3 regions of the Pseudoxanthomonas sp. LARHCG66 genome follow, and region 1 is predicted to be linked to each of the others. Evidence: predicted binding sites of a transcription regulator. Region 1 holds the regulator's gene; each other region holds the start of a gene.
What was found. The regulator FliA, encoded in region 1, starts transcription of late flagellar genes. The targets are predictions, from matches to a motif close to TAAAGTTTNNCNNNCNNNGGCCGATAA.
Positions count from the first base shown of each region.

Region 1 (7,436 bases):
CATCGACGCTGCAGATGCGCGTGTCATTGGGGATGGCGTCGTTCCAGACGCGTCCGCCGTACTCGTCCTGCATCGCCTTCAACGTCTCGGCACCGGTGCGGGTGCGCTTGTCGTAGAGCGTGGGCAGGATCGAGACCGGCAGTTCGCGATGGCGCGAGCGCTGGATCATGTCGGCGGTGCGGCACATGCCTTTCAGGCCGTGCAGCGCCAGCGGTTCGGTCTGGGTCGGAATGATGACGTGGTCGGCGGCAGCCAGCGCATTGACCATCAGCAGGCCCAGCGTGGGCGGGCAGTCGAACAGCACGTGGTCCCAGGTCTGGCCGCCGCGCGCGAGCGCATTGGACAGGGCCAGGCCCAGACCTGGCTGGGTGGCGCTGCGGCGCTCCAGCGTGGCCAGTGGTGTCTGTGCCGGAACGAAGGCGAGGTTCTCGATCTCGGTGGCGCGCGCCACGCTGGCGAGCAGCGGCGGCTGCTCGTCGAACAGGTCCAGCACGCCGGCAGGCTGCGGCTCGGCGGGCACGCCGAACGCGCGCGTCAGCGACGCATGCGGATCCAGGTCGACCAGCAGCACGCGACGGCCACGCATGGCCAGGGCGCGCCCGAGGGCGAGGGTGGTGGTGGTCTTGCCGACGCCGCCTTTCTGGTTGGCGATTGCCCACACGCGCATCACTGGACTCCTTCATGGACCTGGGGCGCCGGCGGCGCTCCGGGCATGGGCGACGCGGCGTGGGTCGGCAGCGACGGCAGTGCGATCACTGACGGCGCTTCGACGGCCTGTTCCTGGGCATGCAAGTTCGGTGCCGGGCCGGCCGGGCTGGCCAGGATGATCAGCAGCACGCGGCGGTTGGCGTTGCGGCCTTCGAGGGTGGCGTTGTCGCCGATCGGCCGGAACTCGCCGTAGCCGATCATCGCCAGCCGCTCCGGCGGAATTCCGTCGCGGACGAACAGGTGCACCACGCTCGCCGCACGGGCCGAAGACAGTTCCCAGTTGGACGGGAACTGCGCGGTGCGGATCGGGCGGTCGTCGGTATAGCCTTCCACGCGCACCGAGTTGGGTACGTTGCCCAGCACTTCCGCCAGCTTGCCGACGGTCTGCTGCGCCTGCGGATCCAGCGCCGCCGAGCCGGTGGCGAACAGGATGTCGCTGTTGATCTGCACTTCCAGCCACAACTCGGAGCGCTTGATGACGACCAGCTTCTCGTCGATCAGCGGTGCCAGCGCGCGCTCCAGGTCATCGGCGATGCGCTTGAGCTCGCCCTGTGCGCTCTGCAGGCCCTTGGCGTCCAGCGAGAGGTTCATCTGCGAGGCCATCGCCGCCAGCAGAGTGACGTTGGGCGAAGGCGAGGGTGCGGAGGGTCCCTGTTTGGCACCGGACTTGATCGGCGAGGGCCGGTCGAAGTCGGCACCCTGCAGCTGGTGGTTGCCCACCTGCACCGGGTTGATGGTGCGCGGGGCACCGCCGAAGGCCGCCGTGAGCGCATCGGCCATCACGCGGTACTTGCCCTCGTTGATGGTGGAGATGGCGTACATCACCACGAAGAAGGCGAGCAGCAGCGTCATCAGGTCGGCGTAGGGGATCGCCCAGGCCTCGTGGTTCGCGTGCTCCTCGTGTTTCTTCCTGCGCGCCATCGCCGTCGTTCCGCAGGGATCAGTGCAGGAAACCGGCCAACTTGGCCTCGATGTTGCGCGGGTTCTCGCCCTGCGCGATCGCGATCAGGCCTTCGATGATCATTTCCTGTTCGCGGCTGCGCCCACCGATCACGCTCTTGAGCTTGCTGGCGATGGGCAGGAAGAACAGGTTGGCCGAGGCGATGCCGTAGATCGTCGCGGTGAACGCGGCGGCGATGCCATGGCCCAGCTTGCTGGGGTCGGCAAGGTTCTTCATCACCGCGATCAGGCCGAAGACGGCGCCGATGATGCCCAGGGTGGGGGCGTAGATGCCCATGGCCTCGAAGACCTTGGCGGCCGCGAGATCCTGGTGTTCCTGGCCGTTGAGGTCGATCTCCATCATGTGGCGGATCGATTCGGGCTCCACGCCGTCCACCAGCATCTGCAGGCCCTTCTTCAGGAACGGGTCGTCCTGCTGGTTGACCAGCGGCTCCAGCCCCAGCAGGCCCTGCTTGCGGGCGATGTTGCTCCAGTCGACGATCTCGGCGATCAGCGCATCGCCATCGGTGCCCGGTGGCCGGATCACCCAGCGCACGATGGACAGCGCGCGCTTGAATACCGGCGGCGGCGTATGCACCAGGATCGCGGCGATGGTGCCCAGGATCACGATGACGAAGGCCGCCGACGACCACAGCGAGGACAGGCCCGCGCCCTTGAGGATGCTGCCGCCTACCAGGGCGACCAGCGCCAGGATGAGTCCGATGAGGCTGAAGATGTCCATGTGCAGATCTATCGGCCCGGTTCAGGTGGACTTGAGTCGTGAGTCCTGTAGGAGCGACGCAAGTCGCGACCGTGATCACACAGACACCGGGTTGTCATGCCGCGCGTGATCTGGAATCGCGAGCTGTCGCCTGGCGATTGCAGCAGCGACGTTATTTGCGACCGGGTCACACCGCCATCCAGGCGTCATGTTGTGCAGGGCGTGCGGTCGCGACTTGCGTCGCTCCTACAGGGAGCACAATGCGTCACGCCGTCGCGCGCAGGCCGTCCACGTCGAGGATCAGGGCCATGCGGCCGTCGCCGATCAGGGTGGCGCCTGCGTAGCCGGGCAGGCCGCGCACGGCGCGTGGCAGGGGCTTGATGACGACTTCTTCGCGGCCGCGCACCTGATCGACGATCAGGCCGAAGCGTTGTTCGCCCATCTGCAGCACCACGATGGTGAGCAGGGGCGTCATCACCGGGTCCACCTGCAGCCAGTGGCGCAGGTCGACCAGGGGCAAGGTATGGCTCTGGCGATCCAGCACGGCCTGGCCATCGAACCAGCGCAGGCTTTCGGACGGTGCGTGCAGCACTTCCATCACGCGCGCGAGCGGCAGTGCATAGACGGGGTCGCCGGCCTGCACCAGCAGGGTGGGCAGGATCGCCAGGGTCAGCGGCACGCGGATGACGAAACGGCTGCCGCGCCCGATGTCGGAATGGATGGTGATCTGCCCGCTGAGTTCGCGGATGCGCGATTGCACCACGTCCATGCCCACACCGCGGCCTGAGATGTCGGTGACCTCGGCCTTGGTGGAGAAGCCGGGCAGGAAGACCAGCTGCAGGCATTCGTCGTGGGTCAGACGCGCGGCGGCTTCGGGATCGATCAGGCCCTTTTCGAGCGCCTTGGCCCGCAGGCGTTCGGGATCGATGCCGGCGCCGTCGTCGCGGATTTCGATGGTGACGAAGTCGCCTTCCTGCTGCGCCGACAGGCGTACGTGGCCGGCACGCGGCTTGCTGCAGGCTTCGCGCAGGCTGGGCACTTCGACACCGTGGTCGATGGCGTTGCGGACCAGGTGCACCAGCGGATCGGCCAGCGCTTCCACCAGGTTGCGGTCCAGCTCCGTCTCGGCGCCGACCAGTTCCAGGTCCACTTCCTTCTGCAACTGGCGGGCAACGTCGCGCGCGACCTTGGGAAAGCGCGAGAACACCTTGCCCACCGGCTGCATGCGCGTGCGCATCACCGCCGTCTGCAGGCGCGCGGTGGCGATGTCGAGGCTGCTGACGGCGCGGTCCAGTTCTTCGTCGCGGATGCGCGCGCGCAATGTCTTCAGGCGGTTGCGCGACAGCACCAGTTCGCCCACCAGGTTGACGATGGCGTCCAGCCGCTTGGTGTCCACGCGGATGGTCTGTTCGGTTTCGCCACCGGTTTTCGCGGCCGGCTTCGGCGCGGCCGGTTTCGCGGGCGAAGGTGCCGGTCGCGCGACGGGTGCGGGCGCAGCGGCGCGGGTGGGTGCGCCATCACCGTGCAACTGGTCCAGCAAGGCCTCGAACTCGTCGTCGCTGATCAGGTCCGCGCCGGCCGCAGCGGGCGCGGCGCTTGTCGCGGCGGTGGGTTTCGGCGCGGCGGGTGCGGCATCCCCCCGGGTATCGAACTGGTCGATCAGCATCTGCGGGGCGTGTGGCGGGTCTTCGCCGGCACCGATCGCATCCAGCATCTGTTGCAGCCAGTCCAGCGATTGCTGGGCGGCATCGAAGTGTTGCGGTTCCAGCGTCGCCTGGCCGGCGCGCACCAGGCCCAGCGTCTCTTCGGCCGCATGGCACAGGTTGACCATCGGCTGGATGCCGAGGAAGCCGGCGCCGCCCTTCAGGGTGTGGAAGCCGCGGAATACCGCGTTCAGCTGCTCGCTGTCGGAGGGGTCCTGTTCCAGCGTGACCAGTTGCTCGCCCAGCCGGTCGAGGATTTCCTGCGCTTCGATCAGGAAGTCGGCGGCGATTTCAGGGGTGACGGCGGACATGGGCGGGGCAGGTACCGGGACGGGTGATCAGCGGGAGGAATCGAGCAGGTGCAGGGCGTGCGCGTGGCGACGCCGCAGGAAGCGGCCGACCAGAACATCGCAGACCAGCAGCGATCCCACGAACAGCAGGACGAGGGGATGGCAGGAACGGCGGGCGGAAGCGTCGGGCATGGCAGGTCTCCGGTTCCGCTGCGCGTTCGCGGGTGCCTACAGCCCCAGTCCGGAGAGCAGGTCGTCTGCGTCGTTCTGTGAAAACGCGTTGCGGTCCAGACCAGCAACGGCCGGACCGGCCAGATCTGAAGGGTTCTTCTTCTCCGGCGGCGGCAGGCCCAGCGCGCCGAAGCCCTCGTGCACGCGACGGACGATGCCCGCGACGCGACGGATGATCTGGCCGGTGAGGTCCTGGTAGCTCTGCGCCAGGGCCATCTCCGACAGCCCCTTGCCGATGCTGTCCACCAGCGCCGCCTGCTCGGGCGACAGCGCGGTGCCCTTCAGTTGGGTGGCGTAGCCACGGCACTGTTCGGCCAGGTCCAGCGTGGTGTGGCTGGCCTGTTCGGTCATTTCCACCACATGGTCCAGGCGCGCGCAGGCGTCGTCCAGCTCGCCCGGTCCGGTGGGCGGCAGTTCGCCCAGCGTCTGCGCCAGCTCGCGCGCCAGGCGGCCCAGGCCCTGCATCATCGGCTGCGTGCGCCAGGCGGCGATGGCATCCAGTTCGCGGCGCCAGCCGGCTTCGTCGCCCTGTTCCAGGGCATCCAGCGCGTGCTGCAGTTTTTCCACCAGCGCGGCGCGTGCGCCGGCGACATCGGCCACGGCGCTCATCAGGCAGCGGCTCCCAGGCGTTCGAAGATCTTGCCCAGCTTCTCTTCCAGCGTCTGCGCGGTGAACGGCTTGATGATGTAGCCGTTCACGCCGTTCTGCGCCGCCTCGATGATCTGCTCGCGCTTGGCCTCGGCGGTGACCATCAGCACCGGCAGGGTCTTGTAGCGGTCGTCGGCGCGGATGGCCTTCAGCAGCTCGATGCCGGTCATGCCGGGCATGTTCCAGTCGGTGACCACGAACTCGAAGCTGCCCTGGGACAGTGCGGTCAACGCGCTGTTGCCGTCTTCGGCCTCGGCGGTATTGGTATAGCCCAGGTCATTGAGCAGATTCTTGATGATGCGGCGCATGGTGGAAAAGTCGTCCACGATGAGGATGCGCATGTTCTTGTTGGCGGTCACATCGAACTCCAGTAAAGCGTGCCCGGTCAGGGGCTACGGCAAGGCAGGGGCTGCACGCGGCGGCCTACCGGAGCCTTATCGGCAGGCCGTGGGGATTCTTCAGTCGTTGTCTTCCAGGCCGGCGTCGGCCTTCTCGAACACCTGCAGGCGTCCGCGCAGCCGCACCATGGCCTGGCCGTGGATCTGGCAGACGCGCGACTCGCTGACGCCGAGGACGGCGCCGATCTCCTTCAGGTTGAGCTCCTGCTCGTAGTACATGGACAGCACCAGCTGCTCCCGTTCGGGCAGGTGGCCGATGGCCTTGACCAGTTGCTGGCGGAACTCGCTGCGCTCCAAGTGCTGCTGCGGCGAGGGGCCGCCGGTACGCGCGGTGTTGGGTTCGCCATGGTCGTCGATGTGCGATTCCAGGCTCAGCACCTGGCCACGCGCGGCATCTTCCATCAGGCGCAGGTATTCGGGCAGCGGCATTTCCATCGCGCTCGCCACTTCGGTGGCGATGGCGGCACGGCCGGTGCGCTGTTCGATCTCGCGCACGGTGGCGGCCGCCTGGCGGGCGCGACGGTGGACCGAGCGCGGTACCCAGTCGCCGCGGCGGATCTCGTCGATCATCGACCCGCGGATGCGGATGGAGGCGTAGGTCTCGAACGAGGCGCCCTGCTCGGCATCGTAGCTGCGCGAGGCTTCCAGCAGGCCGATCATGCCGGCCTGCACCAGGTCGTCGATCTCCACGCTGGCCGGCAGGCGCGCGGCCAGGTGATGGGCGATGCGGCGGACCAGGTCGGCATGCTGGGTGACGAAATCGTTCGCACTGCTGCGTTGTACGGCGCGGTATTGGGCGGCGGCGGTGTTCATGCGGCGACTCCCCGCTGGATCAGGCGTTCGACGAAGAACTCGACGTTGCCGCGCGCTCCCAGCGGCGGCTGCCAGCGTGCGGTCATGCGCGCGATCTCGGCGATGGCGCGGGCCGATGGGCTGCCCGGATAGGCTTTCACGACGGGCTGCTGGCGCTGCACCGCACGGCGCAGCCAGTCGTCCTGCGGCACCGCGCCGAGGTAGTGCAGGGCGACATCGCCGAGGAAACGCTCGCAGACGCGGGCGAGTTTTTCATACAGCTTCCGGCCCTCGTTGGGGTCGCGGACCATGTTGGCGATGACGTGCACGCGGTCCAGGCCGCGCTCGCGCGCGAGCACCTTGATCAGCGCGTAGGCGTCGGTGATCGAGGCCGGCTCGTCGCAGACCACCACCACGGTGTCCTGCGCGGCCTGGCAGAAGGTCAGCACGCTGTCGGTGATGCCGGCGGCGGTGTCGACCACCATGAAATCCAGCGCCCGCTGCAGTTCGGAGAACACGTTGACCAGGCCCACGTGCTCGGCCGGCGCCAGTTCGGCCATGTGGCGGAAACCCGACGAGGCGGGAACCACCAGCACGCCCTCGGGGCCTTCCAGCAGTACGTCTTCCAGTCCGCAACGTCCTGCGACCAGGTCGGCGAGGGTGAACTTCGGCGACAACCCGAGCAGCACGTCCACGTTGGCCAGGCCCAGGTCGGCGTCCATCAGCAGCGTGCGCTTGCCCATTTCGGCCAGCGACACGGCCAGGTTGACCGACACGTTGGTCTTGCCCACGCCGCCCTTGCCACCGGTGATGGCGATGACGCGCACGGGATGGAATGCGCCGGCGGCCGGCGGCGTGCTGCGGGGATTGGTCTGCAGCAGGTGGTCAGGCGACATGGGTGGCCTCGGTCGAGCAGGGTTCGTCGGCTTCGCGGCGCAGCTGGTCCAGCCGCAGCACGAGGTGGGCGCTGTTGGCGCGGTGGAGATCGTGGGGAACGCGCTGGCCG
Region 1 covers NZ_JBIXJW010000010.1:34,201-41,636, reverse strand. Annotated here, with positions in the region: gene ACIPRS_RS18615 (ParA family protein) at 1-667, opposite strand, end outside; gene motD (flagellar motor protein MotD) at 667-1,629, opposite strand; gene ACIPRS_RS18605 (flagellar motor protein) at 1,649-2,389, opposite strand; gene ACIPRS_RS18600 (chemotaxis protein CheA) at 2,634-4,382, opposite strand; gene ACIPRS_RS18595 (hypothetical protein) at 4,410-4,553, opposite strand; gene ACIPRS_RS18590 (protein phosphatase CheZ) at 4,590-5,201, opposite strand; gene ACIPRS_RS18585 (chemotaxis response regulator CheY) at 5,201-5,581, opposite strand; gene ACIPRS_RS18580 (RNA polymerase sigma factor FliA) at 5,699-6,451, opposite strand; partial or broken gene ACIPRS_RS18575 (MinD/ParA family protein) at 6,448-7,260, opposite strand; gene flhF (flagellar biosynthesis protein FlhF) at 7,316-7,436, opposite strand, start outside.

Region 2 (7,436 bases), on a different contig from region 1:
GACTTCGGCATTCAGCGCAGCGCGGTCGGACGAAGAGTTGGTCGCGTTGGCCGACTGCACCGACAGCTCACGGATGCGCTGCAGGTTGTTGCCGATTTCGGTCAGCGAACCTTCGGCGACCTGGGCCAGCGAGATGCCGTCGTTGGCATTGCGCACGGCAACGTCCAGGCCACGGATCTGGGTGCTGAAGCGTTCGGAGATGGCCAGACCGGCGGCGTCGTCCTTGGCGCTGTTGATGCGCAGGCCGGACGAAAGACGCTGGATGGTGGTGGCCAGTGAAGCCCCGCTGCTGCTCAGATTGCGCTGCGCATTCAGCGAGATGGTGTTGGTGTTGATGACCTGTGCCATGGAAGTTTCCTCTAGGCGGGATTACGAAGGGGAGAAGCCCGGGCCGGAAGGGGGGGCGATGGAGACCACCCGTTCCGGCGCTTCACCGCGTTAGCGGAGCAGGCTGAGCACGTTCTGGGGCACCTGGTTGGCCTGGGCCAGCATGGCCGTACCGGCCTGCTGCAGGATCTGGGTGCGGGTCAGTTCGGCGGTTTCCTTGGCGAAGTCGGTGTCGCGGATGCGGCTGCGCGAGGCGGCCAGGTTTTCCGAGCTGGTCTGCAGGTTGGCGACCACCGAGGTGAAGCGGTTCTGCACCGCACCCAGGTCGGCGCGCGCGCTGTTGACCGAGGTCAGGGCAGCGTCGACGATTTCCAGGGCCTTCTGCGCGCCTTCGAACGTGGTGATGTCCAGGTCCTTGGCGAACTGTGCGGTGCCGGCCGTGGCCGCCGTGGTCGCGGCCGTCAGGCCCGAGCCGGTGACCGTGCCGCCCACGACCAGGTCGGTGTCGGCCTTGACCGAGGTCAGGGTGACCTGGTCGGCGTCGACCGAGGCGTACACGCCGGTCTCGCCCAGCTTGGCGTTGATGGCAGCGGCCAGACCCTTGGCGATGTCCTCACCGCTCGTGCCGTTCGTGTACTCGACGTCCGCGATGGTCACACCGTTGATGGTCAGGTCGGCGATGCTGCCGTCGGCGGCGGCATCGGCGATGGCCGCGCTGGTGACGTCGGCGGCGAACTTCACGTTGCCCAGTGCATCGGCCTGTGCATCGACAACCTTGTCGATCGCGATGGCCTGCGACGCATTGGCACCGACCTGAAACAGCTGGCTGGTGAACGAACCGTCCAGCAGCTTGGTGCCGTTGAAATCGGCCTGCTTGGCGACGCGGTCGATTTCGGAGGTCAGCTGCTTGACTTCGGCATTCAGCGCAGCGCGGTCGGACGAAGAGTTGGTCGCGTTGGCCGACTGCACCGACAGCTCACGGATGCGCTGCAGGTTGTTGCCGATTTCGGTCAGCGAACCTTCGGCGACCTGGGCCAGCGAGATGCCGTCGTTGGCATTGCGCACGGCAACGTCCAGGCCACGGATCTGGGTGCTGAAGCGTTCGGAGATGGCCAGACCGGCGGCGTCGTCCTTGGCGCTGTTGATGCGCAGGCCGGACGAAAGACGCTGGATGGTGGTGGCCAGTGAAGCCCCGCTGCTGCTCAGATTGCGCTGCGCGTTCAGCGAGATGGTGTTGGTGTTGATGACCTGTGCCATGAGTTCTACTCCTTAGGCGTTTTCTGCACGGGGGAAAAGTTTTCCAACGATCCCCGCCGTGCCGCCGGGGATACCTGGTTCAGCGTTGCAACAAGCTCATTACGTTCTGCGGCACCTGGTTGGCCTGGGCCAGCATGGCCGTACCGGCCTGCTGCAGGATCTGGGTGCGGGTCAGTTCGGCGGTTTCCTTGGCGAAGTCGGTGTCGCGGATGCGGCTGCGCGAAGCGGCCAGGTTTTCCGAGCTGGTCCGCAGGTTGGCGACCACCGAGGTGAAGCGGTTCTGGATCGCGCCGAGGTCGGCGCGCGAGCCGTTCACGGCCGTCAGCGCCTTGTCGACGATTTCCAGGGCCTGCTGGGCGCCGGCGAAATCCGAGATGTCCAGGTCGGACACGAACTTCGGCACTTCGCTGGTGGCGACGGCCGTCGCGGTGTACGTGCCGCCCGTGATGGCGACGCCGAAGGCCGCGAAGTCGCCGTTGGCGTCCACGCTGGTCTTGACCGAGGTCAGCTCCAGGCCGGTGCCGGCGGCATCGACGTTGGCGTAGATGCCGGTTTCGCCGAGCTTGCCGTTGATATGGGCGGCCAGCGCCTTGGCCGCGGCTTCGTTGGTGGCGGCGACCGAACCGGCGCTCTTGACGGTCAGGTCGTCGAAGGCGACGGCATTGCCGGCGCTGTCGGTGAGGGTAAGGCCGCTGATGGTGATGTCCGCCGTGGCGGAAGCCGCGGCCGTGATGGCCAGCGTGCCGCTGTCGAACTGCGAACCGCCCAGGGTCAGGGCGCGGGCATCGACCACCTTGTCGATGGCGATCGCCTGGCCGGCGTTGGCGCCGACCTGGAACAGCTGGCTGGTGAACGAGCCGTCCAGCAGCTTGGTGCCGTTGAAGTCGGCCTGCTTGGCGACGCGGTCGATTTCGGAGGTCAGCTGCTTGACTTCGGCATTCAGTGCCGCGCGGTCGGAGCTGGAGTTGCTGGCGTTGGCCGACTGCACGGCCAGTTCGCGGATGCGCTGCAGGTTGTTGCCGATTTCGGTCAGCGAGCCTTCGGCGACCTGGGCCAGCGAGATGCCGTCGTTGGCATTGCGCACGGCGACGTCGAGGCCGCGGATCTGGGTGCTGAAGCGTTCGGAGATGGCCAGACCGGCGGCGTCGTCCTTCGCACTGTTGATGCGCAGGCCCGACGACAGGCGCTGGATGGTGGTGGCCAATGAAGCGCCGCTGGTGCTCAGGTTGCGCTGAGCGTTGAGCGACATCGTGTTCGTGTTGATTACCTGTGCCATGTTCGTCTCCTCTTATTTGGATTCACGGCGTTGAAGGGAAAAGACGCTGCCGATTTGTTTTGTGGTGGCTAGTCGTCTTCGTGTTGCGAAATGAATAACGGCGCTGCCGAAAAAACCTTTAGGGCAGGCGCGAAAAAATGTGTTAGGCCACGTAATCGCGCGGGAAAACCAGCGGTTTCCGGGGGGCGCGAAGTGGCCTAAAGAACGGGTGCGCGATGCCGCTAAGCGGCGGCACGGCAGGGACGGTGTGATCGGGGTGCGCCGCTGCGCGGCGCGGCGGCGCCGGCCTCAGGGCTGCGGCGTGCGCCAGGCGTCGGCGGGATCGGCCAGCAGCAATACGCCGGGCATGCGGTATTCGCAGCCGATCAATGTGCGTTGCCTGAGACCGGGGTGTTCGCCGGGATAGATCACCAGGGCATGGAAATCATCGAGGGCGCCGGACAGGGGCGCATCGCGGCTGTCTTCCAGCGCGCGTTCCAGCTGCGCCGCCGCCTGCTCGATGGAGTCATCCACCAGCAGCAGGACGCGGTTGTCGGTGATGACGACGGCATCGCTGTGATGCCCCCACGCCTGCACGGGTTCGGCCAGGCGGTAAAGATCCATCATCGGCGCGCTGAATTGACGCTCGGTCTGGGTGAATTCCGTCGGACGCTCGCGGCGGAGCCGTTGCAACAGGGTGGCGAGATCGCCATTGGCCGTGCGGCAGGTGAGGGCATCGAGCAAGGTATCGGACGGTGCGCCGGCCGCAACGGGCGAGGGCGCGGGTGGCACGTCGGTAACCGACTGTGCTGACACGACAGGCACGCCAGCCAGCCACAGCGCGGCCAGCACGAAGAAAACCGTCTTACTCGATCTGCGCATTCGCGTGGGCAGCATCCAGCGCTTCCATGGCGTCGCGCGGCTTGAGCTTGCCGGCTTTCTCGAACGAGGCCGCCGCGGCGTCTTCCTTCTTGTCGCCGTGAAGCAGCAGCAACACGTTCGCGTATTCCACGTGCGCGATGGGCGAATCCGGTGTCAGCTTGAGCGCGGTCCTGATATGCGACTCGGCTTCACTTGCCTTGGCACCGTAGGTCAGGCCGCCGATCATCGCGCCGATCTTGTCGATGATCTCGGCGTGGTACAGCGCCAGCGCGGTATGCGCTTCGGCATGCTTGGGATCCAGTTCCAGCGTGGCGTCCAGTGCGGTGCGGACCTTGCCCGCGATGCCCTGCTTGAGCGCCTTGGCGATGCTCAGGCCCTGGCTGTAGCGGCCGAGCGCGAAGGCGTGCCGGTAATGACTGTTGGCTTCCCCGGGCAGCGCCTTGATGGCGGCTTCGGCCAGTTTCGCGGCCTGTTCGAAGCGCTTGAGTTGCTCGGATTCGTCTTCCACCAGATAGGTGGCATGGATGCCCAGCGCCTTGACCGCGACCGAAGCGCCCAGCGGGCCCAGGGCTTCACCGGCCTCATACGCGGCCTGGAAGTCACCGCGATGGAACGCGCGCCACGCATCCTGCAGGCGCTGCGCGAGGTCGGCGGGTTCGATGCCTTTGGCTGCCTTGCCTGCGGCGGCGATCAACGCCTTGGCGCGCTTTTCGTCGGGGTAGGGCTCCTGGTCGCCGGCATGCAGCGCCGGCCACGCCTTCTTCAATGCATCGCCCGTATAGGCGTAGCCCTTGGCGTCATGCGGAAACGCAGCCCACTTCGAAGACTTTCCTGCCATTGGTCGTCCCTCCCAGGATGCGGGGAGCATCGCCGCGAACGCGGTCGTCAGGCAACCCCTACGCATTCCGTCGCGCGAGCGGCCAATAGTGTGATTGCTCGACGCCGGCAGGACAGCATCGCGTCATGGAAGCCGGCCATCGTGGTCGGCATGTGGACTGCCCCCATGGCCGCCAGGAAGACCACCCGCAAGACCCCCGAACCCACCCTCCGCCACGTCTGGCTTGCCGGACTGGGCCTGATCGCCGTCGCGCGCCGTGAAGCCGTCGCGGCCGCCACCGATGCCGCTGGCCGGTTGCAGGCGGCGCGCGAACACGCCGGGAGCTTCGCCGGCCAGGCGCAGCGCGACGTCCTTGACCGCCTGGCCGAAGTGCGTGAACAAGGCGAAGCCCGCGTGGGCCGGTTCAGTGCCGAGGTGGAAACCCGCCTGGAACCGGTGCTGACCAAGCTGGGCCTTAAGCAGCCCGCCCGGAAGGCCGCGCCCCGCGCCCGCAAGAAGCCGGCTGCCAAGCGCGCCCGCGCCACACCCGTCCGCAAGCCGGTGGCCAAGCGGCCGGTGCGTCGCAGCCGGGCCTGACGGCCCACGGACGCAACGCGTCCCGAACGCCCCGGTTCCCGGGGCGTCCTGTCATGCGGGCCCGATCAGAGATGCGCGGTGATGGCGGGTTCGGAGAACCAGTCGTTGTCGCGGCCGTTGGCGTAGCGGATCGGGACCTGCGCCAGCGCGGCCGGCTCCACGTCATCCAGGCAGGCCAGGTTCACCGAGTAGTAGCGGCCGCCGAGGACTTCCAGCTCGCCCCGGCCGAACGACTTCACGCCGCAGTGCCGGCAGAATAGATGTTCGGCCACGCCGCTGCCGAAGGGGTAGCGGGTCAGCGCCTCTTCGCCCTGCCGCAGGCGGAAAGCGTCCGGTCGGACCACCGTGCCCCAGTAGCGCGTCTTGGTACAGATCGAGCAGTTGCAACGGCCACTGCCGGCGGCCAGGTCGAGGTCGACTTCGTAGCGCACGGCGCCGCAATGGCAGCTGCCCTGGTAGGTCTGCACGGTCATGGGGTTTCCTTCCGGCGGGAGAGAGCTTCCAGTCTGGCGGACATCGAGGACAGAATCAGTCCTCAATGGGCGGCATACTGCGCCCATGCTCAGCACATCGAACCGCCTGCTCCGCCTGCTGTCGCTGCTCCAGTCGCGCCGTCACTGGACGGGCGCGGAACTGAGCCAGCGGCTGGAAATCGACCGCCGCACGCTGCGCCGCGACGTGGAGCGCCTGCGCGAGCTCGGGTATCCCATCGATGCGTCGCCAGGCCTGGGCGGCGGCTACCGGCTGGGTTCCGGCGCGACCATGCCGCCCGTGCTGCTGGAGGATGACGAGGCCGTAGCCGTGGCGGTGGCACTGCGCACGGCGGCGGCCAGCGTGGGCCGGATGGAGGACACCGCGCTGCGGCTGCTGTCCAAGCTGGACCAGTGGTTGCCGGCGCGGTTGCGCAAGCGCGCCAGTGCCCTGTATTCGGTCACGCTGTCGCTCGCCGGCGGTGCGCCCACGTCCGATGTGGACGCGCTGCTGCGCATCGCCGGTGCCTGCCGCGACGGCTTCCGCCTGCGCATGCAGTACCGCGACCGCACGCAGCGAGCCAGCGAGCGCCTGATCGAACCGCTGCGTCTGGTGCATACCGGCAGCCGCTGGTACCTGGTGGCTTGGGATCTGAAACGCGAGGACTGGCGGACGTTCCGCGTGGACCGCGTGCAGGCGCTGCACGATACCGGCACCCAGTTCCCGCCGCGCGAGTTTCCCGGCGACGTGGCGGACTACGTCGCGAAATCGATCACCCAGCCGTTCACCCGCTTCCAGGTGAGGCTGCGGCTGCCGGGGTCGGTGGAAGAGCAGGCGACACGGGTGCCCACCTGGTGCGGGATCCTGGAAGCCGGCGATGCACACCACTGCGTGCTGGAGCTGGGCGCCGAATCCGTCGAGGCGCTGCTCGCGCTGCTGGCGCTGGTGGGGCCGGAGTTCGAGATGCTGGATGATCGCGGCCTGCTGCCGGAACTGCGTGCGGCGTCGGCGCGGCTGGGCGATGCGCTGGCGGCGGCCTGATTCCCGGCTTCGCCGACGCAATGGTAGGAGGGGCTTCAGCCCCGACGCCTTTCCCACGGTCCTCGTTAATCCGACTGCACAGCGCCGGGGCTGAAGCCCCTCCTACAGGCAAGCACGCTAGTTGGTATAGGCCTGCGTCAGCGTGTTCAGGTGCACGCGTTCCGCGTCGCGCAGGAACGGTGCCACCAGCATCATCACCTGCACGATGCCCTGGCGGATGGCGGCCTGTTCGTCCTTCTCGCCACGCGTCGACGCGTAGTTCAGCCAGAAGGTGGAGATGACCAGCACGTTGGTGGCGGTGGCGGCCAGTTCCGCGGCCGACGCCCGCATCACGCCGGCCTGGCCCATGCCGCGCATCACCGCGTGCGCGCTGTCGTCGGCCCGCTTGAGAATGCGGGCGAAGCGCATGCGCAGCCGCCGGTTGCGGCTCAGGATCTCCACCAGGTCCCGATACAGGAAGCGGTAGTCCCAGATGCACTCGAACACCAGGTGCAACTGCAGCCAGATGTCCTCGAGCCCCGGCAGCCGGTCGGTGGGAGGCGTCAGCGCAGCATCCATCCGCTCTTCGTACCGCGCGAAGAGCTGCTCGATGATGTCGTCCTTGTTGCGGAAGTGGTAGTACAGATTGCCCGGGCTGATCTCCAGCTCGTCGGCGATGTGATTGGTGGTGACATGCGGCTCGCCCTGCGTGTTGAACATCGCGAGGGCGGCGTCGAGGATGCGCTGGCGGGTATCGCGCGCCACGTCGGGCTTCAGGCCAGCAGCTTCTTCACCAGGTCCACGTACTTC
Region 2 covers NZ_JBIXJW010000005.1:239,236-246,671, reverse strand. Annotated here, with positions in the region: partial or broken gene ACIPRS_RS16100 (flagellin N-terminal helical domain-containing protein) at 1-348, opposite strand, end outside; gene ACIPRS_RS16095 (flagellin) at 439-1,584, opposite strand; gene ACIPRS_RS16090 (flagellin) at 1,664-2,860, opposite strand; gene ACIPRS_RS16085 (hypothetical protein) at 3,149-3,721, opposite strand; gene ACIPRS_RS16080 (hypothetical protein) at 3,705-4,559, opposite strand; gene ACIPRS_RS16075 (hypothetical protein) at 4,725-5,135, shown strand; gene ACIPRS_RS16070 (GFA family protein) at 5,201-5,608, opposite strand; partial or broken gene ACIPRS_RS16065 (helix-turn-helix transcriptional regulator) at 5,607-6,296, shown strand; gene ACIPRS_RS16060 (DUF6053 domain-containing protein) at 6,391-6,759, opposite strand; gene ACIPRS_RS16055 (DUF6053 domain-containing protein) at 6,668-6,928, shown strand; partial or broken gene ACIPRS_RS16050 (TetR/AcrR family transcriptional regulator) at 6,810-7,391, opposite strand; gene ACIPRS_RS16045 (acyl-CoA-binding protein) at 7,400-7,436, opposite strand, start outside.
Region 2: the regulator FliA is predicted to act here: its motif matches at 2,955-2,981, upstream of ACIPRS_RS16090 (flagellin).

Region 3 (7,436 bases), on a different contig from region 1:
GGTGAGGTGGCGGGTGTTGGCGCACAGCGGATCGCTGGCGATGTCCTTCACCAGCACCGCGCGGCCCCGCCAGGCGGCGGCACCGCATACGCCGGCACGCGGGCCGATCGCCATGCCGTCGATCTTGCGTGCCCAGGCTTCGGGCAGGCTGGGCGAGGCGAGGGCGTGCATCAGCCCCTCGTTGTCCACGGTGATGATGGAGACCGTCAGTTCCGGCGCGATGTGCTCCACCTCGCGGCAGATCAGCGTCATCACGTCGGCCACGCTCCATTCGTGCACCAGCGCATCCAGCACCTTGTTGTGCAGCACCTGGTGCATCTTGGTCTGGGTGATGTCGCTCAGCACGCTGACCAGGCCCAGCAGTGTCCCGTCCTCGTCGTGCACGGGGTTGATCGCGGCCGACAGCCACAGCGGGCGGCCCGACTTGGTGTACAGCAGCACTTCCGTCTGCAGGCCTTCGCCGGCCTTCATCGCCTGGCTGATGCGATCGTCCAGGGTGGCGTCGGTATGCGCGCCGGACAGCAGCTGCGAGGGCTTGATCCCGCGCAGCTCTTCAAGCCGGTAACCCAGCATGCGGGTGAAGCCGCTGTTGACGTAGACCACTTCGCGGTCTGGTGCGCTCACGAAGATCGCGTTGTCGCTCTTGTCCACCACGATCGACAACTGGCGCAGGCGCTCGAGCTGGCGCTTCTGGTCGCTGGTGTCGCGCACGAAGGCGGTGTGGAAGACCTGCGTGCCCAGTTGCACCTTCGACATGGAGACCGAACAGGCGACCTCGCTGCCGTCGGGCCGATGCAGCACGGCATCCCGATGGCTGCCGAGCAGTTGCGCCAGCGCGGCGTCGGCGGTGTTGTCCGCCTGGGGGCTGGACAGCAACCGGGTGAACGGCATGCCATGCACATCTTCGCGCAGGCAGCCCCAGAGGGCTTCCGCCGCCGGATTGAACAGCACCACCCGGTGGCGCCCGTCGATGACGAACGCGGCGTCGACGGACTGTTCCAGCACGTGCCAGAGGCTCTCCGTGGGGAGATCCGTGGACGCCTGTGTGTCGCGCACCGATGTCAGCGAAGTCAGCGTGCGGCGAAGCATGCAGTGTCCTCGCGGCGCACTTGCGTGCAGCGGCTGGCGTCGTCGGTGGCGGAGGGTGCGACGGTCATCGGGTGCCAGGGAAGAGGGCCTTCTGGTGACATATCGGCCGGAGTCCGGGTTACTTGAAGGCGGTCACGGAACAGGGCGCGCGCCGGGCGCGCCCGGCGGCTCAGAACTCCTGCCAGTCCCCATCGGCGAGTGCCGGTTCGGGCTTGCGGGCGACCGGCTTGCGGGCCACGGCCTTGGGCGTCGCCACCGGCCGCGATGCCGCGGCAGCCGTAGGGGCCTGGCGCACCGGGGCACGGGAGGCGGCCTGCAGCTTGAACACCGACACGCTCTGGGTCAGCGCACCGGCCTGTTCTTCCATGCTGCGGGCAGCGGCGGTAGCTTCTTCGACCAGTGCGGCGTTCTGTTGGGTGGTCTCGTCCATCTGGGTGATGGTCTGGTTGACCTGCTCGATGCCGGCCGACTGTTCCTGCGAGGCGGCCGAGATCTCGGCCATGATGTCGGTTACGCGCTGCACGCTGGCGACGATCTCGCCCATCGTCGCGCCCGCCTGGTTCACCAGCTTGGAGCCATCGGCTACCTTGTCCACCGAGGTCTCGATCAGGCCCTTGATTTCCTTGGCGGCATTGGCGCTGCGCTGGGCCAGCGTCCGCACTTCCGAAGCGACCACCGCGAAGCCGCGACCCTGTTCGCCGGCACGGGCGGCTTCCACGGCTGCGTTCAGGGCCAGGATGTTGGTCTGGAACGCGATGCCGTCGATGACCGAGATGATCTCGGCGATCTTCTTCGACGATTGTTCGATGTCGGTCATCGTGGTGACCACGCGACCGACCACCTCGCCACCCTGCGAGGCGACACCAGCGGCGCCGATGGCCAGCTGGTTGGCCTGGCGGGCGGACTCGGCGTTCTGGCGCACGGTGGAGGTCAGTTCCTCCATCGAGGCGGCGGTCTCTTCCAGGTTGGCGGCCTGCTGTTCGGTACGGCGCGACAGGTCGTTGTTGCCCGATGCGATCTCACCGGCCGCCGTGTTGATGCTGGTGGCCGCCATCTGGATGCCGCCGACGATCTCGGTCAGCTGGGCGACGGTGGCGTTGGCGTCATCGCGCATGGTGGCGAAGACGCCGTGGAAGTCGCCTTCCATCCGGGCGGTCAGGTCGCCATCGGCGATCGCACGCAGCAGCGCGGACAACTGGGCCAGGTTGCGGTCGCTGATCGCCATCATCGCGTTCAGGCCCTGCACCATCTGGCGGAAGTCGTGCTGGAAGCGCGCCTCGTCGCCGCGGGCGCTGAAATCGCCCGCCGCAGCGGCCTGCGCCAGGCGCTTGATCTCGGCATTGATGGCCAGCAGGCTCTGCTTGGCTGCGTCCATCGCTTCATGCAGGAACGCACGCGTGCCCGGAAGGCGGCGCGCATCCTGGCTCAGGTCGCCGTTGGCGTAGCGCTCGAGGATGCCGATGGCATCGCGGAAGGCGTCCAGGTGCTCGAACATCATGGTGTTGATGCCGCCCGCCAGCTCGCCGTACACACCGGGGAAATCCTCGGGCATGCGATGGCTGATGTCGTCGGCTTCGTGCAGGCGGATCATCACGTGCGTTTCCTGCGAGAAGCGTTCCAGCATGTGCACCATTTCGTCGGTGGCCTTGAGCATCTGGCCCACTTCGTCGCGGCCGTGGTGGCCCGTGCGGACGCTGAGGTCGCCACGCGAGACGCCGCGGATGGCGGAGAGGGCGCGCGCCACCGGTTCCAGCACCGACTGCCCGATCACCCAGCCGATCGCCATGCTCAGCAGCACCAGCAGGCCGCCGGCGATGGTCATGATGAAGGTGAACTGCAGTGCCTGCGCCTGGGTGTCGTCGATGTAGACGCCGGTGCCGATCACCCAGCCCCACGGCTGGTACAGCGCCGCATAGGAAGTCTTCGGCACGGGGTCTTCCTCGCCCGCCTTGGCCCAGCTGTAGTCGACATGGCCACCGCCTGCGCGCGCCACGCGGACGAACTCGGGGAAGATGCGCTTGCCATCCGGGCTCAGCACGTCGTCCAGCGGCTTGCCGATCAGATCGGGACGAGTAGGGTGCATCAGCATGGTCGGTGCTTCGTCGGTAACGAAGAAGTAGTCCACGCCCTTGTTCGCCTGCATCGAGGCGAGCGTGGCCAGCGCGCTTTCCTTCGCCTGGGCTTCATCCAGGGTGCCGGCCTGCACCTGCTTCGCATACCCCTCGATCACGCCCAGCGCCATCTCGGTCTGCGCCTTCAGGCCGGCCTGCCGCGTTCCGGTGAGATCCAGGTACTGCATGCGCGCCGCCACCACGGCCAGTGCGATGGTGCCGATGGCGACCAGCGCGGTCTGGATGAGGAACTTGCGCTTCAGCGGCAGGTTGGAGAGCAGGGCGGCGATCTTGGCGTTGAACGTCATGGCGGGGTCTCTGGCGACAGGCCGGGTGGCCTGGGCATGCGGATTGCGGGGGCGGATTGCCCTCACCGTTGATAGCGGCCCGGGTCGGCGGAATTTCAGTGGTTTTTCGCGCCCCTACGACGAAAGGCGGGGAGTCCGGATGCCGGCGGCCGCGCAAACGCAAGGGACCGCACGCCTTGCGGCCTGCGGTCCCCGGGGATGCACGCGTTGCGTACCGCGAGGGCGATGCGTCAGGCGGCGGCCTGTTCCGGCAGCGGCTGGCCCAGGTCGGCGCTGTCGATGAGCGTCTCGATGTCCAGCAGGATCAACATGCGTTCATCGACGGTGCCGATGCCGGAGATGAAGCGGGTATCGACGCTGGCGCCGAATTCAGGCGTGGGGCGGATCTGCTCGGCGCTGAGCGCGATCACGTCCGACACGCTGTCCACCACGATGCCGACCACGCGGTCCTCCACGTTCAGCACGATCATCACGGTGAAGGCGTCGTAGCGTGCATCCTTCAGGCGCAGCTTCAGGCGCAGGTCGATCACCGGCACGATGGTGCCGCGCAGGTTGATGACGCCCTTGATGTAGTCCGGGGCATCGGGCAGGCGGGTCACGGAATCGTAGCCGCGGATTTCCTGGACCTTCAGGATGTCCACGCCGTAGTGCTCGTCCCCCAGGGTGAAGCTGAGGAACTCGTCCGCGCTCGCCGCGGCCTGGGTCTTCTTGTCGCTCATTCGTCGGGCTCCTGTTGCAGCCGGTGAAGGTGTCGGGGTTCCCGGGACGGAACCGGTCATGGCCTAGATCGGCCCCGGGACGGGTTTCTTTAGGGGTTCAGTACGGATGCGGTTCGGCAACGCCCCGCGGCGCGGTGCCGGCCGCGATGCGGGTCACGCGTTCGTGCACCAGCCGCGCGACACGGCCATGGCCGTCCAGGCGGAAGGTGGACACGGCCTCGGCCAGTGCCTGCGCCTGTTCTTCCATGCTGCGGGCAGCGGCGGTGGCTTCTTCGACCAGTGCTGCGTTCTGCTGGGTGGTCTCGTCCATCTGGGTGATGGTCTGGTTGACCTGCTCGATGCCGGCCGACTGTTCCTGCGAGGCCGCCGAGATCTCGGCCATGATGTCGGTCACGCGCTGCACGCTGGCCACGATCTCGCCCATGGTCGCGCCGGCCTGGTGCACCAGCGCCGAACCCTCGGCGACCTTGTCCACCGACGTTTCGATGAGGCCCTTGATCTCCTTGGCGGCATTGGCGCTGCGCTGGGCCAGCGTCCGGACTTCCGAAGCGACCACCGCGAAGCCACGACCCTGCTCGCCGGCACGGGCGGCTTCCACGGCCGCGTTCAAGGCCAGGATGTTGGTCTGGAACGCGATGCCGTCGATGACGGAGATGATCTCGGCGATCTTCTTCGACGACTGTTCGATGTCGGTCATTGTGGTGACCACGCGACCGACCACCTCACCGCCCTGCGAGGCGACACCTGCGGCGCCGATGGCCAACTGGTTGGCCTGGCGGGCGGACTCGGCGTTCTGGCGCACGGTGGAGGTCAGTTCCTCCATCGAGGCGGCGGTTTCTTCCAGGTTGGCGGCCTGCTGCTCGGTACGGCGCGAGAGGTCGCTGTTGCCGGACGCGATTTCGCCGGCAGCGGTGTTGATGCTGGTGGAAGCGTCCTGGATGCGGCCGACGATGTCGGTCAGCTGGGCGACGGTGGCATTGGCATCGTCGCGCATGCTGGCGAACACGCCGTGGAAGTCGCCTTCCATCCGCGCGGTCAGGTCGCCCTTGGACAGCGACTGCAGCACGCCGGAGACCGAGTCCACGCTGCCCGCGATGGCGACCAGCAGGCCGTTCAACTGTTGCGACAGCGCCAGCAGGAAGCCCTGCTTGCCCGACTCGGAGATGCGCCCGCTCAGGTCGCCCTGTGCCGCCGCCTGCACGATGCGCGTCACTTCCTGTTCCACCATCACTTCGGCAGTGCGGTCGGCCCACTCGACCACGTAGCCGATGCGCTGGCCTTCGCCGTCGGTCACGGGGTTGATGATCAGCTGCATGATGCGGCCGCCCACGCTGATCTGCGCGCGATGCGTGCCTTGCAGCTGGGCCAGCATGCGCGACTGGTGCTCGGGCTTCTTGTGGAAGATGTCGATGCTGCTGCCGATGACCGTACGCACATCGAAGGCGGGCAGGTCGCGGCGTAGGTCCTGTTCCACGTCGCCCAGCATCTTCATCAATGGCCGGTTGGCATAGACGATGGTGCGGTCAGCGTCGGCGATCATGACGTTGGTTGTCACATCCTCCAGTGCGGTGCGGATGCGCAGGCTTTCCTTCGCCACCACGGCGTCGCGCTCGATGCGCTCGCGCAGGTTGCCCTGCATGCTGCGCATGGCCTTCATCAGGGTGCCGATCTCGTCGTCGCGACCGACATCGATCTGGCTGTCCAGCTTGCCGCTTGCGATATCGTCGGCCACGCGCACGGCGCCGGCCAGCGGCACACCGACCTGGCGACGCAGCAGCCAGAACACGGCGCCGCACAGCAACACAGCACCCAGCGCACCCACTGCGACCACCGTCCACAGCACGGCACGCGCTTCGCGCATCAGCACCGCACGCGGCACCACCACGCCCAGCGCGAAGCGCTCCTGCGCGGCGCCGATCTGCAGCGGCACGTAGGCTTCCATCACCGTTTCACCCGCGGCATCGGTCGCCTCGCGGAACACCGGCTTGCCGGCGGCCACCTGCTTGATGACGTCGGCAGCGTGGGCGCCTGCATATGGCTTGCCGACCGAGGCGGCATCCTTGTCCGCGATGACCACGCCGGCCGGCGTGAGCAGGCGGACGAAGCCGGCATCCATCGGCGTGAGCTTCGCGATGCGCTCCTGCAGCGATTGCAGCGCGAAGTCCACGGTCATCACGCCGAGGTAGTCGCCGTCCTGCAGGATGGGCGTGGACAGCGTGGTCATCAGCACGTCCTTGCCGGCGATCTTGTAGACGTAGGGCTCGGCGACCACCGGACGCTTGAGTTCGCGCGGGCGACGGTACCAGTCGCCGGCACCGGGAACTTCGTAATCGCGCAGGGCTTCCAGCAGCGGGGCGCCATTGCTCCATGCCCAGTAGCTCATGAAGCGGCCGGTGTCGTCGTGGCCTTCGGCGCCGATGTGGTCCGCATCCTTGCCGTCGAAGGCATCGGGTTCCCATAGCGTACCGACGCCGACCCATTCCGGGTGCGCTTCCAGCTGGCGCTTGAAGATGGCGCTGGCGGCACTGCGGCTGATGCCGTCGTCCCCGCGCTGGGCAAGCAATGCATGCGCGAGCGCATCGTTACCGTCGAAGGCGCGGGTGAGTTCGCCCGAGATGCGCTGTGCCTCCTGGTTCGCCAGCCCTTCCATCGTGGTCCGCGCACTGGCCAGCAGGGACTGGCTGCTGCGCAGGTAGCTGGCCGCGGCGGCAACGCCGAAGGCGAGCAGGGCCACCAAGGCGGTGCCGTACATCACGCGTGTGGCGATGCTGCGGGAGGAGGATCGGGAAGGAGTGGATGACATGCTGGCCTCTTGCGGACTGGACGGTACGGCTTGGCGATGCCTGCGAGTGCAAGCACGACCTTGGATGGCCGTGACGCCGGTATGCAGGACCGTTACAGGGAGGTATCGGCGCGTGCGCGGGGAGGTTGAGCGGGTGTCGGCCAGAACCGACGAAAGGCGTCCGGAAGGCGGACGCAGATCACGCAGCGCCGCGTTCGCGGGCGCTGCGCTGGCGTTCGAGGCGGAAGATGTAGCGCTGGATCAGCGCATCGCCCCCGCGCGGCAGATCGGTGAACTGGCAGCCGGCACGCCAGCTTTCGGAGCCGTTCTGGTTGAGCTGGCGATGCAGGCTCTTGACCATCAGGCGGATGCACAGCGGGCCGCTGTCGGGCAGGTGCAGGAGGCTGCCGGGGAATTCCTTGTAGGG
Region 3 covers NZ_JBIXJW010000011.1:11,853-19,288, reverse strand. Annotated here, with positions in the region: gene ACIPRS_RS18700 (EAL domain-containing protein) at 1-1,089, opposite strand, end outside; gene ACIPRS_RS18695 (methyl-accepting chemotaxis protein) at 1,259-3,508, opposite strand; gene ACIPRS_RS18690 (chemotaxis protein CheW) at 3,739-4,227, opposite strand; gene ACIPRS_RS18685 (methyl-accepting chemotaxis protein) at 4,325-7,030, opposite strand; gene ACIPRS_RS18680 (flagellar brake protein) at 7,209-7,436, opposite strand, start outside.
Region 3: the regulator FliA is predicted to act here: its motif matches at 3,580-3,606, upstream of ACIPRS_RS18695 (methyl-accepting chemotaxis protein).